DNA from 4 places in the Bradyrhizobium sp. WSM4873 genome. Region 1 is predicted to be linked to each of the others. Evidence: riboswitches for the same ligand, from Rfam matches in the RefSeq annotation. Region 1 holds a riboswitch; each other region holds the start of a gene.
The links. A riboswitch is a leader RNA that binds a small molecule or an ion and turns the genes downstream of it on or off. The one in region 1 is predicted to bind cobalamin.

Region 1 (4,304 bases):
CTCGTCTAAAATAGTTGCGAGTGGCTGAGTGCGGCCAAGCGACGCTCACGAGCACCGCCATGCCTACTCGGCACCAGGCATGAGGCTGAGTGCAATTCGGTCTGCAGGGCCAGTGTCGCTCGTCCCGCCGCCACTTCATTTCCCTCCGAAGCTTGTTATACCACAAGCCCGTTTTGGCAAGCCTCCAGCGAGTCCTCCGCGGAGCTAGCGTTGCAGCCATGAGCGAGGCTTGCACAAACCTCCAGTCGGGGTGTGTGACCGGAGGTTTGCCGAGATCCGACGTAGACCTGCGTTCGTTCGCGGGTTTTTGTCGCCGCCGGTGGAGGAAGCGTCAGCCTCGCTTGCCCCCGCGCTGACGTGCCAAACAAACCGACGGACGCTTCCAGCGTCAAGTCGCGACTGACTCTCGCAAGAGGGCCCGATGGCTCGTAGGCTGAAATTGAAGCGACCTGTTGCTGTCGCAGACGCAACATGGTCTCAGACCCGGGACAGCCGAATTGGGCAAATTGCCCAACATTGAGCGCGTCTGCGTTTGGCACGGCATTTGAAAGGGATCGCCCATGGCATCGCTCGCCTAAGGAGTCGGAAGGCATGGCTTACAAGATCGTCGCTTCGCAATGCACCGTTTGTGGCGCATGTGAGTTCGAGTGTCCCAACGCGGCGATCAGTCTGAAGCGTGACATTTACGTTATCGATGCCAAAAAATGTACGGAGTGCGAGGGCCATTGCGACACGCCGCAATGCGCGGTGGTCTGCCCGGTCCCTGACACCTGTGTCCCGTCCAAGACAGGATAGGCAGCCCGCGACCAAAAGGCCTCATCGCTCGATTTCGCGAACGAAGTTGTAGATGTGGGACCTTGAGGAGACCACGACCGCATGGGGCGCATCGAGGTCGATTAACATCGTTATGAGCTTAAGACGCTGAGCGACGCCGAGGAACCCCTCAAAGGGCTCTGTCGGAGGACACCGTCGAATTTGTCACGAACAAGGACAAGGCCCTCGATGCTCAGTGGCCGCGTTACGGCCTATCGTCGCTGGCGGCGAGTCGAGGCGAGGAAGACCCGGCGTCGAGCGGCCACGGACGCATCGAAGCCGGCGCAAAAGTCGCTGAGCACGTGAACACCTAGTGCACCGAGAAGATCATCTTGGCCAACCTCACGGAGGCGGACGACCTCGTGCCTGGTCGCGGGCCCGCCGAACACCAAGGAGCCGACCTGATCATCCGTTCGGTCCTGGAGCAATCCGGCTTTCGAAATTTCTAGGGAGCCTCGTGGGCTGTGACCAAACGGATGCCGGCCGAGGATGATCGCACCTTCCTGACGCGCAGGTTCGAAAAGCTGCTGACGGAAAAGGTCGCCTCCTCGCGATCACACAGATACCGAAAGCGGCCCGGGTTCGTTCCGGTGGTGGAGCTCAACCGTTACGCGAGCAGGGAGCGAATGCATTTCAAAAGCGGAGCCTCCACAGATCCGGGCGTGTTCACTAGGCCGCGAGCAAGACCGTCTTACCTGCCTAGTGCGCTCGTAATCGCTTGGGCAATATCGCAGCGAGAATCGGTAGGTTGACGCATCGATCCTCGTGCGCATAATTCAAGCCGTCGCGGTCTCCGGATTTCGTTTGATCCGGAGCTAAGAGGGAAGCCGGTGCAATGCCGGCGCTGCCCCCGCAACTGTAAGCGGCGAGCCGCTGTCCAACGAAGTCACTGAAGCCATGCGGCTTCGGGAAGGCCGGACAGCAGCGACGACCCGTGAGCCAGGAGACCTGCCTCGACAAGATATCGTCCACGGGCGGGGCGTCCCGGTGTGCGCCAAGCAGTTGTCGCTCACGCGATGTTCGCTATCTGCGTCCGCCATGGCCTTTGCCCCAACATGGGGTCTAAGCTATGTCAATCCTTTCGCTTCCCGTTGCCACACTGGGGACGTCACGCATCGGCCCACGACGCGAACTCAAATTCGCGCTCGAGAGCTACTGGGCGGGAAAATCCAGCGAAGCCGAGCTCCTCGAGGTGGGGAGTGGACTTCGTGCCGCTAATTGGGCACGGCAAAAATCCCGCGGTGCGACCGTCATTCCTTCGAATGACTTCTCGCTCTACGACCATGTGCTCGATACCAGCCTAATGGTCGGCGCCATTCCCGACGTTTACGGCTGGAACGAAGGTCCTGTGTCGCTCAAAACCTACTTCACCATGGCGCGTGGCGCTCAAGACGGTGGTCACGCTCAGCATGGGCCCGGCGTAGCCGCACAGGAGATGACGAAGTGGTTCGATACGAACTACCACTACATGGTGCCGGAATTTCACCAGGATCAGATCTTTACGTATGCCTCTCGGAAGCCGATCGAGGAATATGAGGAGGCAAGAAGCCTCGGTTATCAGACGCGGCCCGTCCTAGTGGGCCCAGTCACTTTCCTGAAGCTCGGCAAAAGCGTAAATCCCGCATTCAATCCGCTGTCGCTGCTTGATCGACTCCTCCCCGTCTATGTCGATGTTCTCCGCGAACTAGCCTCGCGCGGCGCTGAATGGGTTCAGCTCGACGAGCCATGCCTAGTGATGGACGTCGACGAAGCATCTCGGGCCGCTGTCCGCCGGGCCTATGCTCATTTCGCTAAGGCCGTGCCGGCGCTTAAAATCATGCTGGCCACATACTTCGGGGCTGTCGGCGACAATCTTGAAACAGTATTGGCCTTGCCCGTTGCCGGGGTTCATGTCGACCTGGTTCGTGCACCTGACCAGTTGGACGCGATTGTCGCCAGAGCAGGTAGAGATCTCGTGGTCTCGCTCGGTGTCGTTGATGGTCGCAACGTGTGGCGCTCTAATCTGCCGGCGCTACTCGACCAACTTGCTCCTATGGTCAAAAAACTGGGCCGGGACCGTGTTCAGATTGCCCCCTCCTGCTCGCTGCTTCATGTTCCGACCGATATTGAACTAGAGATCGATCTCGATCCCAATCTGAAGACGTGGTTGGCGTTCTCAGTGCAGAAGATCAAGGAACTTTCGATATTGGGCAAAGCGCTGGCTGGCCATGCTGCCGACGTGGCCGATGAACTCACGCTCTCAGAGGATGCATCCGTCACCCGCGAAACATCGCCGAAGATCCACAGTGCGAACGTCGCCGGACGAATGGCCGCGATCGACGATAGCATGCGTCGCCGTCGCAGTGCGTTCACCCAGCGCGCCGACGTCCAGCGCGTCGCCTTCGCATTGCCGATGTTTCCAACCACAACCATCGGATCCTTCCCGCAAACGGCGGACGTCCGCAATGCGCGTGCAGCTCATGCGCGGGGAGCGCTGAATGACACGCAGTACGAGCAGCTTCTGAAAGCGGAGACAGCCCATACCGTGCATTGGCAGGAAGATATCGGCCTGGACGTGCTCGTACACGGTGAGTTCGAGCGCAATGACATGGTTCAATACTTTGGCGAGCAGCTGTTGGGTTTCGCATTCACCAAGCACGGCTGGGTTCAGTCTTATGGCTCGCGGTGCGTTCGTCCTCCTATCCTGTTTGGAGATGTCTCCCGCCCGAAGCCCATGACCGTTAAATGGTGGCGACATGCGCAGTCTCTGACCAAAAAACCCGTCAAGGCTATGCTGACCGGACCGGTGACGATCCTGAACTGGTCGTTTGTCCGTGACGACATCCCGCGGAGCGAGACATGCCGACAGATCGCTCTCGCGATCCGAGACGAGGTCATCGACCTTGAGGCGGCTGGAGCGACCATGATCCAGATCGACGAGGCTGCGTTGCGGGAGGGATTGCCGCTGCGCAAATCGCAGTGGAAGGACTATCTCGATTGGGCAGTGGACAGTTTCCGCGTTTGCTCCTCCGCTGTCGCTGACGGAACTCAGATCCATACGCACATGTGCTATTCCGAGTTCAACGAAATCATCGATGCGATCGCAGCAATGGATGCCGACGTCATTTCAATCGAGGCGTCGCGCTCCAAAATGGAATTGCTCGACGCTTTCAAGAGCTACAAATATCCTAATGAAATCGGGCCAGGCGTCTATGACATTCATTCACCGCGCATTCCCGCAGCAGCCGAGATCAAGCAGCTGATTGTGTTGGCGCGGCAGCGGGTTTCCGATCGGCAGCTCTGGATCAATCCCGACTGCGGACTGAAAACTCGAAGATGGGAGGAGGTGCGTCCCGCGCTCGTCAATATGGTGGCCGCCGCACGTGAGTTGCGGGCCGAGGCATGATCGTACGGAGCGTGTCGCCAACGTATCTGTGAATAAGATGAACGCGCTTTGGGAGCTCGCGATATCCTTGCGAGCTTCCAAAGTGTCCAGCGCCTGCGAATGCCGG
Region 2 (4,304 bases), on a different contig from region 1:
AGTGATCGAACGCAGCCTTGACGTCGAAGCCGATCCAGTCGACGAGCGGCAGTACAGCGGACAGCCGTGTGGGACAGGGCCCGGCGGTGTGCAATCCGACGCGGAAGCCGAGTTCGCCTCGCACGGCACGCATTGCGTCCGGCAGCGCAGCCTGGAGAGTGGGTTCGCCGCCAGAGAACACCACGCCGTCGAGCAGCCCGCGACGGCTATCGAGAAAAGATAGCACTTCCTGCCACGGGATTTCCGACTCTCCCCTCGGGGAAATCAGATGCGGGTTGTGGCAATAGCCGCACGACCAAGAGCAGCCCTGGCAGAAAACCGTTGCCACGAGCTCGCCCGGCCAGTCGCAGGTGGACAGCCGGGCGACCCCGCCAATTCGCAGCTCAGCCGAGCGCGGCGCGCGTTTCAGCGAAGAACCTGCGCTCATTGTGCTCGCCTTTCTTGCCGCAATTGAACGACGACACCGGCCGGTGATAACCCATCACGCGAGTCCAGACCTCACAGGGCTGGCGCTCGTCGTGGCTGAGCGTCCCCGCAGGATCGCTGCTCGTCGTATGGGCATTAGACTCGTTCATCTGTGGTCTCCTTTCAGTTCGCGGCGGCATGCCGCTTGAGTGCGAGCTTTTCGGCGTCGCATTTGGGACAGAAGACATGCTCGCCTTCGAGATAGCCGTGCGTCGGACAGATCGAGAATGTCGGCGTGACGGTGACGTAGGGTAGGCGGAAATTTGAGAGCGCCCGCCGCACGAGCTTCTTGCACGCTGCGCCTGAGGACAGGCGTGAACCCATGTAGAGATGGAGCACCGTACCGCCGGTGTATTTGCGTTGCAGCTCGTCTTGGCGCTCAAGCGCCTCGAATGGATCATCGGTGAGGCCGACCGGAAGTTGGCTCGAATTGGTGTAATAGGGGAGATCGCCGGTGCCCGCCTGCAAGATTCCGGGGTAGCGCTTGCGGTCTTCCTTCGCGAAGCGGTAGGTCGTGCCCTCCGCCGGCGTGGCTTCGAGGTTGAACATGGTGCCGGTTTCGGTCTGGAACGCCGAGATGCGCGCACGCACATGATCAAGCAGCCGTACCGCAAAGGCATGGCCCCAAGGTGTGCTGATGTTCTCGCAATCGGCGGTGAGGTTGCGGATCATCTCGTTGACACCATTCACGCCTAGCGTGGAGAAATGGTTGCGTAGCGTGCCGAGATAGCGCTTGCTGTAGGGAAAAAGTCCGTGGTCCATGTAGCGTTGCACGACCGTGCGCTTGATTTCCAGGCTGTTGCGGCCGATTTCCAGCAGCGCATCGAGGCGATCGAATAGGCCCGCTTCGTCGCCGCGATGCAGATAGCCGAGGCGAGCGCAATTGATGGTAACCACACCAATAGAGCCGGTCTGCTCAGCGCTGCCGAACAGGCCGTTGCCGCGCTTGAGCAACTCGGTAAGATCGAGCTGCAGCCGACAGCACATCGAGCGGACCATGTTCGGCTTAAGCTCGGAATTGATGAAGTTCTGGAAGTAGGGCAGGCCGTATTTCGCCGTCATCTCGAACAGGCGATCTGCGTTCTCGCTCTCCCACGGGAAATCCGCGGCGATGTTGTAGGTCGGGATTGGAAACGTGAATACACGGCCCTTGGCATCGCCGTTCGTCATCACCTCCATATAGGCGCGGTTGATCATGTCCATTTCGGACTGGAGGTCGCCATAGGTGAAATCCATCCCCTCTCCGCCGATCACGGGCACCTGTTCGCGCAGGTCCTCCGGGCAGGTCCAGTCGAAGGTGAGATTGGTGAAAGGCGTCTGCGTACCCCAGCGCGAGGGGACATTGAGGTTGTAGATGAGCTCCTGGATCGATTGCAGTACATCGCCGTAGCTCAAGCGGTCCCTCCGGATGAACGGCGCCATGTAGGTGTCGAACGAACTGAAGGCTTGCGCGCCCGCCCACTCGTTCTGCAACGTGCCTAGAAAATTGACGATCTGCCCGACCGCACTCGACAGATGCTTCGGCGGGCCGGCCTCGACCTTGCCGGGCACCCCGTTCAAGCCCTCGGTCAAGAGCGTGCGCAGCGACCAGCCGGCACAATAACCGGCGAGCATGTCGAGGTCATGGATATGGAGGTCGCCGTCACGATGGGCGCGGCCGATCTCCGGCGGGTAGATGTGCGACAGCCAGTAGTTGGCGACGACCTTGCCCGAGAGGTTTAGGATGAGTCCGCCCAGCGAATAGCCCTGGTTGGCGTTGGCATTTACGCGCCAATCGCTACGTTCGAGATACTCGTTGATGGAAGCGGCGACATCAACCGTCGTCGTGTGGTCCTGGCGCGCCTGTCCGCGTTTCTCGCGATAGACGATATAGGCGCGCGCAGTGGCGAAATAGTCCGCCGCGATCAGCACCTGCTCGACGATATCCTGTACCTCCTCAACTTTGGGAGTTGCGCCGACGAAGCGGTGCGCGATGACCTTGATAGTCTCTTCCATGAACCGGCCGGCCGCCTCGTCGTCGAACTCGCCGCTCGCCCGCCCCGCGCGCGCGATCGCAGAACGGATCTTGCTGGCATCGAAGACAAGCGTGCCGCCCTCGCGTTTGACGATCGAGCGCGGCAATGCGGCTTGCAACGAATTGCTTTGACCCAGACCAGACATCGGCATCCCACTTGGGTTGGGGCAAGGCTGAAGTAGGCGCATGCGGAAAACGAGCCGCCCTCGGCGGCCCACTGCCGGCTAGCGACCACCGGGACACCCCGCCCGAGGACTCTGTTGTTGTCACGGCAGGTCTCCTGGCTCGCGGGTTCTTGCTGCTGTCTGGCCTTCCCGGCGCCGAGATTTTGCGCCAGTGACTCTGTCGACAGCGGCTCGCCGCTTACAGTTGCGGGGGCAGCGCCGGCTTTGGCTTTCGGCCGTACCGGCTTCCCTCTTAGCTCTCTATCTTGCGATTTGAGAGACCGTGACAACTACATCTAGACGCCGTATTCGATTCTGTGTCAACAGACGGTTCGTCGTTGACGAAGCCTCCGTCCTTGGTCCAGCGGCGCTCGGCGACGTAATCCGAAAGATTTATTCACGCCTCGCGGATGCAGCCGTTCCGTTCGAAAGCCATCGAGCGCAGCATCGACGGCGGCAAGAACATTGGAAAGCTCGTCGAGGCGCGGCGCGATGTCGTGCGATCGCTTCTCCCTCGGTCGACATCTTAACCGGTGGGCCGAAGCAAACCAGCCACACGCAGAAAAGTTGGTCGTTCCTGAAAAGTTGGTCGTTCCTGGTGGTGGTGTAGCTCGGTAGAGCGAAGCCGCCCAGACGCGCGCCCTCAATAGCGCCGTAGCGGGCGGGCGGCTTTGCGGTGCTCACCGGCAGTTCTCCGGTAGGATCGGGTTGCGACACGCCAAGGCAACCGAGGAACCAGCGATGACCGACGACATGATGAACCTGCGCACGCTGGTAGGGAAGTCCCCCGACGCCGATCTGCTGCGCGAGATGATCGGCTTTGCCGCCCAGCGTCTGATGGAGCTGGAAGTGGGAGGCCAGACCGGGGCGGCCTATGGCGAGAAGAGCCCCGAGCGTCTGGCCCAGCGTAACGTTACCGGGACCGATTTGGGAGACCCGCGCCGGTGCGGTTGAGCTGCGAATTCCCAAGCTGCGCAAGGGCTCCTACTTTCCAGGCTTCCTCGAGCCGCGCTGCATGGCCGAGAAGGCGCTCACGGCCGCGGTGCAGGAGGCCTATGTGCAGGGCGTCTCGGCCCGCTCGGTGGACGATCTGGTGCAGGCCATGGGCATGACCGGCATCTCCAAGAGCCAGGTCAGCCGACTGTGCGGCGAGATCGACGAGAAGGTTAAGGCGTTCCTCGCCGGCCCGATTGAGGGCGACTGGCCATATCTGTGGATCGACGCCGCCTACGTGAAGGTGCGCCAGAATGGCCGCATGGTATCCGTCGCTGTGATTGTCGCGGTCGGCGTCAATAGCGACGGCCGACGCGAGGCCCTCGGCATGGACATCGGCCCGTCCGAGGCGGAGACGTTCTGGACGGCGTTCCTGCGCAAGCTCGCCCGCCGCGGCCTGCGCGGCGTCAAGCTCGTCGTGTCCGATGCCCACGAAGGTATCAAGGCCACCGTAGCCAAGGTGCTCAATGCCAGCTGCAACGGTGCCGCGTCCACTTCATGCGCAACGCGCTGGCGCATGCCGGCAAGACTGGACGGCGTGTCGTCTCTGCCTTCATTTGTCAACAGAAGCGGATCTCTCCGCGGAGGACAGGCTGGCTACAACTGGCAGTTCGGTCGGGCCATCTTTGGCGTCCAGGGTGACATCGCCGGTGTGGATGTGAAGGGCA
Region 3 (4,304 bases), on a different contig from region 1:
TCGGATAGGCCGAGACGCCCTGCGCGACGATGCCGTGATCGCCGGCGAAGATGATGATCGGCGCCCGCGCCGCGCGCGGCTGATCGGTTGCTTGCAGGCCCGCAAGCTCGATCGCGAGCTGCTCGAGCCGGCCGAGCGCGCCGGTCGGTTTCGTCAGTTGCGCCTGCCGCGCCACCGCCGCCTCGCGGTGGACTGCGGAGATATCGGGGCATTGTTGGGTGACCCATTCGGGGAGCATGCTGCCTCGCTTGCCTCACGGCCTGCGCTTGAGGATGTAACTGTCCATGATCCAGCCGTGCCGCTCGCGCGCCTCTTGCCGCACGGCGACGATACGGGAGCCGATCTCGGCCAGCGCGCCGGACATGATAATCTGATCGGGCATGCCGAGATAGGCCCCCCACCAGATGTGCAGGCCGGCCGGATCAAGCGACTGGAACGCCGTGCCGCCGTCGAGCATCACCACCACGGTATCGACACCTGCCGGCCAGCCACCATCGCGCAAGCGGCGTCCGGTCGTGACGAGAAAAGGCTCGCCGATGTCATTGAGCGGCAGCGCATGCGCCGCGCACAGCGCCTGGATCGAGGTGATGCCGGGAACGGCCTCGATCTTTGGCGAGGGATTGAGCCGCCGCGCAATGCGCAGCGAGGAATCATAAAGCGAGGGATCGCCCCAGATCAGCAGCGCGACTCTGCCCTCGCCTTCGAGATGATCTGCAATCGTCTGCGACCAGGCAGCGGCCACGGCATCGTGCCAATCGTCCACGCCCTTGCGATAGTCCGCTTCAGCGGCATCGCGGACCGGCAGATCGAACTCGGCGATACGCGTCGTGTCACTGGTGAGTACATCCGCGCAGATCGTCCGCCTGAGATCGGCGAGATCGGATTTTGCGGTTCCCTTGCGCGGGATCAGGACGAGATCGGCCGCGTTGATGGCAGTGATCGCGGCGCGCGTGAGCTGCTCGGGATCGCCGCAACCGATGCCTATCAAGGAGAGCGTGAGCATCGTGGCCGCGAAGAGCGGCCATCACGGCCGCCCTTTCGCTTGTCTCTAGGCCGCGTTGTGCAAACGCGGCGTGACGAGGCCGGCCGCGGTGACGCCGCGCAGCGACTTCGCCAGCGCCAGCACGCCAAGATCGGCGAGCGGCTCGATCACGATAACGAGCGCATAGGACGCCGCGAAGGTCGCGATGTTGGCGAGGTTGGTCGCACCGAAGCCCGATCCATAAATCGCCCAGAACGCCACCCAGGCGATGACACCGGCCTGATAGGTCGTCGAAAGCGCCAGCGCCTGGCGGTACTTCAGATCGACATAGGCCGTGTTGCGCGAAATGATCCGCGTGGCGATCGCCTGGATCCCGAACAGCGGCACCAGCAGCGTGGTGACGTTCATGCCATATTGCGGCAGGTCGGGCGGCTCGAAGAAGATGCCCTGGAACAGCAGGCCGAACGCGAGGCCGAAGGCCGCAGGCGCAGCTCCAAACAGCAGGAACAAGGTCGAGCCGAGGATGAAGTGCACTTCGGAGACGCCGACCGGGAAGTGCGGCAGGATCTCAAAGAAGATAAACACGAGTCCCGTGGTGGCGAACGTCCGCGCCGCGAACGACGTGATGCCCTGCTCGCGCACGGTCTCGACCGCGAGCTTCAAGGCAACGCCCCCCACGGCGATGCCGGTTGCGTAACTCAGCACGAGCTTGGCGTCCGAGACTAGTCCGGGTTCGATATGCATGGCTCAGATCCTTCTTGCCGTCACACCCGACGGCCTTGGCCTCAAAACGTGCACGGCCGGTCTCCTGGCTCGCGGTTCACTGGGAGTCTCCGGCCTTCCCGAGCCTTGCGGCCCAGTGGCTGATCGAAGTCCCTCACCGCTTACAGTCGCGGGGGCGGCTGGGGTTTTGGGCGCCGCAACTGGGTCCGCCCATCCCCATTCCCGATTATGCTCCGGCGCTTTGCGCCGCGTCGAGCACCATGCGTCTCCTGTGTGCCCCTTTCGCCAGCCGGACGTCAAGGGCCGAAGGGCGGCCGAGAGCGTCATGACGGATAATCCCCGGCCAGCGCGCCGAACAGGATGACGGCCGCCGTGGAGGCCGCTCCGCCCCGCGCAAGCTGCTCGGCAAGTTCAGAAATGGTGGTGCGGACCAGCCGCTCATCGGGACGGCCGAGCGATTCGGCAAACAACGCCGGCGTGGTTGGGGCGAGCCCGTGCTCGATCAATTTGACGACAAGCGCCGGAAACGTCCGCCGGCCCATATAGACCACGGTCGTCGCCTCCGGATCGGCCAGCGCCGCCCAATTGAGGTCTGGCGGCAGTTCGCCAGTGACGTCCGCCCCGGTCACGAACTGCACGCGGCGCGAGGTGTGACGCCGGGTCAGCGGAATGCCGGCTTGCGCGGCGGCGACACAGGCCGAGGTGACGCCGGGAATGATCTCGTAGCCGATGCCCGCTTCACGCAGCGTCTCGAGCTCCTCCTCGAGCCGGCCAAAGATGCCGGCATCGCCCGACTTCAATCGCACCACGCGCGCACCTGTTGCGGCGTAGTCGACCAGCAGGCGGTTGACGTGGTGCTGCTTGGTCGAGGCCCGTCCCGCCCGCTTTCCCACCGCGACGAGATTGGCACCGGGCCGGGCCAGATCGAGGATCGCGCCTGAAGCAAGATCGTCATAGAGCACGACGTCGGCCTCGCGCAGGCGCGCGGCACCCTTGAGCGTGAGGAGCTCGGGATCGCCGGGGCCGGCGGAGACGAAGGAAACAAAACCGCTCACCGATCCTCCGCGATCAGATGGAAGAACGTGCCGGTGGCTTGTCCCCGCCGCGAGCCGGTCTCGGCGATGACCGCGCCTGTCGCGTCGTGCACGACCGCCAGCGGCGTGTCGGGTTGCGCCAGGATCGTCGAATAGTGGAATTCGTGGCCACGCAGGCGTGCGCCGGCCTGATGACCCGGCATCGGCGTGGCAAGCTCGGCCAGACGATAGCCCAGATGCATGCGGCGTTTGGCAAAGCTCGTCTCCAGGCCGAGCAGCCCGGTCATCTCGTGGCTGATGCCCTCGGCGTCGGTCAAAGCGGTGCCCAGCACCATATAGCCTCCGCACTCACCGTGCACCGGGCGCGTTTCGGCGAAGGCGCGCAATCCGCTGCGGAAGCGCGCATTGGCCGCGATCTTGCCGGCGTGCAGCTCGGGATAGCCGCCAGGCAGCCAGCACACATCCGCGCCCGCATCGGGGCCTTCGTCAGCCAGCGGCGAGAATGTCGAGATCTCTGCGCCCGCCGCGCGCCACGCTTCCAGCATATGCGGATAGACGAAGGAGAATGCAGCGTCACGGGCGAGCGCAATGCGCTGGCCGGGCGGCGTCACGTTGACGCCGCTTGCGGCAGGTTGCGGCGACCAGGTGGCAGCCGAACGCAGCACTGCGTCGAGATCGACATGCTCGGCGACGAAGCGCGCGGCCTCGTCGATCAGCTTGCCGATTTCCGCCTGCTCCTCAGCCTGGACCAGCCCGAGATGCCGCTTCGGCAGACTGATCTCGGCATGGCGCGGCAGCGCGCCAAACACGGTGATGCCGGCGTCCAGCAGCGCACGTCGCACGAGGGCTTCGTGGCGCGGGCTGGCAACGCGATTGAGCACGACGCCTGCAAGGCGCACACCGGGACGGTAGTCACGAAGGCCAGCGGCGATCGCCGCCGCCGTTTGCGCCTGTCCCGAGGGATCGATCACCAGCAGCACCGGCCAGTCCAGCATCTCCGCGATGTCGGCGGTCGCCCCGGTGCCGCAGACGCCACGCGCGGCGACGCCGTCGAACAGGCCCATCGAGCCTTCGGCCAGCACGACATCGGCGTCAGTGCCGCGACTGACGAGATGCGAGATCGTCCCGCGATCCATCGCCCAGCTGTCGACGTTGACCGAGGCGCGTCCGGTCGCGGCTGCATGAAACGCGGGATCGATGTAATCGGGGCCGCTCTTGAAGCACTGCACCCGCAATCCGCTGTTGCGCCAGGCGCGGGCAAGGGCCAGCGTCAGCGTGGTTTTGCCGACACCGGAGGCCGGCGCGGAGATGACGAGCCCTGCCGCCATCACGACACCTCCGGAAAGCGCGGCTCGGCGCCCACCGGGCGATAGCGGCGGTCATAGTCGGCGGCATAGAGACGGCTCTCGGAAAAATCCGCAGCGCCGAGCGTCCTTCCGACCAGGATGAGCGCGGTGCGCTCCATCTCGCCGCCGACAGCAGCATCGAGCGTTGCGAGCGTGGCGCGGACGATGCGCTGGTCGGGCCAGCTCGCGCGCCAGACGATCGCGACCGGGCAGTCCCTG
Region 4 (4,304 bases), on a different contig from region 1:
GTGTTCGCGCGAGAGCCGAATTGGCTGCGCCTCGGGCTTCCGGGCGGCGAATCCGAATGGTCGCGCCTGGCCGAGGCTCTAGCGCGCTAGCGCGAGCAGGCCGTCGACGTCGAGATGAGCTTCGATGTGATTGGCGAGGGCATCGAGCGCGCTTTCGACCCTGGCGTGATAGGGCACGTCGCCGGCAGGAATGTCGAGCTTCGCCAAAAACGCCTTGCGGAAATCATCCGACGTGAACAGGCCGTGCAGATAGCTGCCTTGCACGCGTCCGTCGCGCGAGATCGCGCCTTCCGGTTCGCCATTCAGCCTTGCGAATGGCCGCGCGCGATCCGGCCCATCGGTGCGCCCGATGTGGATTTCATAAGCCTCGATCGGCTGATCCGTCGCGGCATGCACGGCCGCGACACGCGTCAGCGTCTTCTCCGGGCTCATCACCGTCGCGACATCCAGAAGCCCGAGACCCGCTGTGTCGCCCGCGGGGCCCTCGATCCCATCGGGATCCGTGACGCTGCGTCCGAGCATCTGATATCCGCCGCAGAGGCCGAGCACATGGCCGCCTCTGCGGTGATGCGCCAGGAGATCGATGTCCCAGCCCTGGGCGCGCAGGAAGGCGAGGTCGCCGCGGGTGGATTTCGAACCGGGAATGATGACGAGGCGCACGTCGCCGGCGATGGCTTCGCCCGGCCGCACCATCACGAGATCGACGCCAGGCTCGAGCTTGAGCGGATCGAGATCGTCGAAATTGGCGATCCGCGACAGCGCGAGACAGGCGATCTTGCATTGGCCCGGCTTGCGCGCATCGCTCAGGCCCAGCGCATCCTCGGCCGGCAGCTCGCCGGCGCGCGCGAACCAGGGCAGCACGCCGAAGCCGCGCCATGCGGTCTTTTGTTCGATCAGCCTGTAGCCGTCGTCGAACAGCGTGGGATCGCCGCGGAACTTGTTGATGACAAATCCCTGGATCATCGCGGCGTCATCCGGGTCGATCACCGTCTTGATGCCGACGAGTTGCGCGATGACCCCGCCGCGGTCGATGTCGCCGACCAGCACGACCGGCACATCGGCCTTGCGCGCAAAGCCCATATTGGCGATGTCGGCCTTGCGCAGGTTCACCTCGGCCGGGCTGCCGGCGCCCTCCACCAGCACGAGATCTGCGCGCGCCTTCAGCCGCTCGAAGCTCTCCAGCACGGCGCCCATCAATGACGGTTTCATCGCCGCATATTCACGCGCACGCGCGGTCGCGATGCGTTTTCCCTGCACGATCACCTGCGCGCCGACATCCGTCTCGGGCTTGAGCAGCACCGGATTCATGTCGGTGTGCGGCTCGACCCGAGCAGCCAGTGCCTGGAGTGCCTGGGCGCGGCCGATCTCGCCGCCGTCGATGGTGACGGCCGCATTGTTCGACATGTTCTGCGGCTTGAACGGGAGCACGCGCAGGCCGCGTCGCACAAAGGCGCGCGCGAGGCCGGCAACGATGAGCGACTTGCCCACGTCCGAGCCGGCCCCCTGGATCATCAATGCGCGCGCCATCGCGAGTTCTTAGAACTCGACGCCGGCTTGCGCCCTGATGCCGGAGCGGAAGGGATGCTTGACCAGCGTCATCTCGGTGACGAGATCGGCGATCTCGATCAGCTCGTCCTTGGCGTTGCGTCCGGTGAGCACGACATGCGTCATCGGCGGCTTCTGCGTCGTGAGGAATTCGACAACCTCGGCGATGTCGAGATAGTCGTAGCGCAGCGCGATGTTGATCTCGTCGAGCACGACCATGCGGAGATTCTGGTCGAGGATCAGCTCCTTGGCCTTGTCCCAGCCGGCGCGCGCGGCCGCGATGTCGCGGGCGCGGTCCTGCGTCTCCCAGGTAAAGCCTTCGCCCATGGCGTGGAACTGGCAGAGGTCGCCGAAATGGCCGGTGAGCATGCGGCGCTCGCCGGTGTCCCAGGCGCCCTTGATGAACTGTACGACCGCGCAGGGGAAGCCATGGGCGACGCAGCGGACGATCATGCCGAACGCGGAGGAGGACTTGCCCTTGCCGGCGCCGGTGTGGACGATGATGAGGCCCTTTTCGCCGCTCTTGGTCGCCATGATCTTGTCGCGGGCGGCCTTCTTCTTCGCCATTTTCGAGGCGTGGCGGGCGTCGGTTTGGTCGGCCGTCTGGGTATCCGGTTCTGACGTCATCGGACGGGGTCCTTCGGCTTGACAAGAGGCGGTCGGGGGCAAATGGTGGCCCGGCGTTGGTTCCTGTCCTACGACAGGCGAAGAGGGAATGCGATAGGGTCCGAATCGGCAAGATTTGGTTCCAAAATGCAGCCGCCCCCGCGACCGTGACCGGAGAGATGCCCGAAGCCACTGACCCCTCTTGGGGATCGGGAAGGCGGGGATCGAAGGGGAAACCCTGCTCCGCAAGCCGGGAGACCTGCCAGCGCGGACGATTTTGGACCGGCGGACGGGGTGTTCCGCGACGGGGAAACGGGCCTTCGCAAGAACGGTTCGTGGGCCTCTTCGCTTCCCGCTGTTTATTCTGGAAGAAGCGATGACCGTCACACTTCATGTCTGCATCACCTGCCGTGCCGGCGAGACCCTTGGCGAGGGCGAGACGACTCCCGGCAAGCGCCTGCATGGTGCGATCCTCGAGGCCGGTGTGCCCGACGGCGTCAGCGTGGTTCCCGTCGAATGCCTGTCTGCGTGCAACCAGGGTTGCTCGGTCGCGCTCAGCGCACCCGGCCGCTGGTCCTATGTCTATGGTCGCCTCTCGGATGCGCATGCGAGCGACGTGGTCGCGGGCGCCGCGGCCTATGCGGCCGCACCCGATGGCCTCGTGCCCTGGCGCAGCCGCCCGGAGATATTCCGCAAGCAATCGCTTGCCCGCATTCCCCCCATTTTCCCCTTGGCCATCGTGCCGGAGGCCGCCGAATGAATTCGCTCGCAAAAGTCCCGGTCACGGTCGTCACGGGCTTTCTCGGCTCCGGCAAGACCACGCTGATCCAGCATCTGCTTGCCAATGCCAACGGCAGGAAGCTCGCGGTGCTCGTCAACGAGTTCGGCAGCGAGGGCGTCGATGGCGAAATTCTGAAATCCTGCGCCGATGCGAATTGCCCGGAAGAGAACATCATCGAGCTCGCGAATGGCTGCATCTGCTGCACCGTCGCTGACGATTTCATTCCGACCATGGAGAAGCTGCTGTCGCGGCCGGTGCGGCCCGATCACATCCTGATCGAGACCTCGGGCCTGGCGTTGCCCAAGCCGCTGCTGAAGGCATTCGACTGGCCGGAGATCCGTTCGCGCATCACGGTCGACGGCGTGATCGCGCTGGCCGACGCCGAAGCTGTCGCCGCCGGCCGTTTCGCGCCCGACCCTGCGGCCGTCGAGGCGCAGCGTGCGGCCGATGAAAATCTCGATCACGAGACCCCGCTGTCGGAAGTGTTCGAGGACCAGATCGCCTGCGCCGATATCGTGCTGTTGACCAAGGCGGACCTTGCGGGCGCGGCAGGTCTCGAAGCGGCCAAGGCGGCGATCACCGCCGAGATGCCGCGTCGCGTCCCGATGCTTGCGATCACCGACGGCGCGATCGACGCGCGTCTCATCCTCGGTCTCGGTGCTGCCGCCGAGAACGATCTCGCCGCGCGTCCCTCGCATCACGACGGCGAGGAGGATCACGAGCACGACGATTTTGCGTCCGTCGTGATCGATCTTCCTGAGGTCACCGATATCGACGCGCTGGTTGCATCCGTTCAGCGTCTGGCGCGCGAGCAGAATGTGCTGCGCGTCAAAGGTTACATCGCGATGGAAGGCAAGCCGATGCGCCTCTTGCTGCAAGCGGTCGGCGAGCGCGTGCGCCACCAGTTCGACAAGCCTTGGGGCGTGGGTGCGAGGCGATCAAAGCTCGTCGTGATCGGCGAGCACGGCGATATCGACGAGGCCGCGATCAGGGCAGGACTCAGCATCTGATGCACGTCGTCTTCCGCGAGAGCCGCGGTCTCGAGGAGACCGCGATACCAAGGGACATCGGCCAGGACCCGGCCGATCTCGTGGTGCTCTCGTATTCGGATTCCGATCTTGCCGCATTCGCGGCCGGCTGGCGCCGTGGCCGCAACAGCCTGCCGTCGCTACGGCTCGTCAATCTCGCCGAACTCCGTCATCCGCTCTCCGTCGACACCTATATCGAACGCACGCTGGCGCAGGCGCGCGGCATCCTCGTGCGTCTGATCGGCGGGGAATCCTATTGGTCGTATGGGCTCGCGGCCCTGCAGCAACTGGCGAAGGAGCGCGGCATCGTGCTGGCCGTATTGCCGGCCGACGGCCGCGACGAC

Region 2: linked by a shared signal. The riboswitch ahead of AC0L21_RS36055 (ribonucleoside triphosphate reductase) and the one ahead of metE (5-methyltetrahydropteroyltriglutamate--homocysteine S-methyltransferase) in region 1 are both predicted to bind cobalamin.
Region 3: linked by a shared signal. The riboswitch ahead of AC0L21_RS03715 (energy-coupling factor ABC transporter permease) and the one ahead of metE (5-methyltetrahydropteroyltriglutamate--homocysteine S-methyltransferase) in region 1 are both predicted to bind cobalamin.
Region 4: linked by a shared signal. The riboswitch ahead of AC0L21_RS03780 (DUF1636 family protein) and the one ahead of metE (5-methyltetrahydropteroyltriglutamate--homocysteine S-methyltransferase) in region 1 are both predicted to bind cobalamin.

What each region holds. Positions count from the first base shown of each region.
Region 1 is NZ_JBVVPS010000034.1:14,041-18,344, forward strand. Features, by position in the region: gene AC0L21_RS31455 (EAL domain-containing response regulator) at 1-14, shown strand, start outside; gene AC0L21_RS31460 (4Fe-4S binding protein) at 592-795, shown strand; cobalamin riboswitch at 1,584-1,783, shown strand; gene metE (5-methyltetrahydropteroyltriglutamate--homocysteine S-methyltransferase) at 1,883-4,198, shown strand.
Region 2 is NZ_JBVVPS010000054.1:19,759-24,062, reverse strand. Features, by position in the region: gene AC0L21_RS36065 (anaerobic ribonucleoside-triphosphate reductase activating protein) at 1-427, opposite strand, end outside; gene nrdD (anaerobic ribonucleoside-triphosphate reductase) at 384-575, opposite strand; gene AC0L21_RS36055 (ribonucleoside triphosphate reductase) at 589-2,625, opposite strand; cobalamin riboswitch at 2,733-2,944, opposite strand; partial or broken gene AC0L21_RS36050 (IS256 family transposase) at 3,385-4,194, shown strand; gene AC0L21_RS36045 (outer membrane protein) at 4,154-4,304, shown strand, end outside.
Region 3 is NZ_JBVVPS010000001.1:769,754-774,057, forward strand. Features, by position in the region: gene cobT (nicotinate-nucleotide--dimethylbenzimidazole phosphoribosyltransferase) at 1-238, opposite strand, end outside; gene cobF (precorrin-6A synthase (deacetylating)) at 254-1,003, opposite strand; gene AC0L21_RS03715 (energy-coupling factor ABC transporter permease) at 1,049-1,726, opposite strand; cobalamin riboswitch at 1,764-1,983, opposite strand; gene cobA (uroporphyrinogen-III C-methyltransferase) at 2,029-2,760, opposite strand; gene AC0L21_RS03725 (cobyrinate a,c-diamide synthase) at 2,757-4,067, opposite strand; gene cobM (precorrin-4 C(11)-methyltransferase) at 4,067-4,304, opposite strand, start outside.
Region 4 is NZ_JBVVPS010000001.1:783,006-787,309, reverse strand. Features, by position in the region: gene cobD (threonine-phosphate decarboxylase CobD) at 1-90, shown strand, start outside; gene AC0L21_RS03790 (cobyric acid synthase) at 79-1,527, opposite strand; gene cobO (cob(I)yrinic acid a,c-diamide adenosyltransferase) at 1,537-2,172, opposite strand; cobalamin riboswitch at 2,213-2,432, shown strand; gene AC0L21_RS03780 (DUF1636 family protein) at 2,528-2,911, shown strand; gene cobW (cobalamin biosynthesis protein CobW) at 2,908-3,942, shown strand; gene cobN (cobaltochelatase subunit CobN) at 3,942-4,304, shown strand, end outside.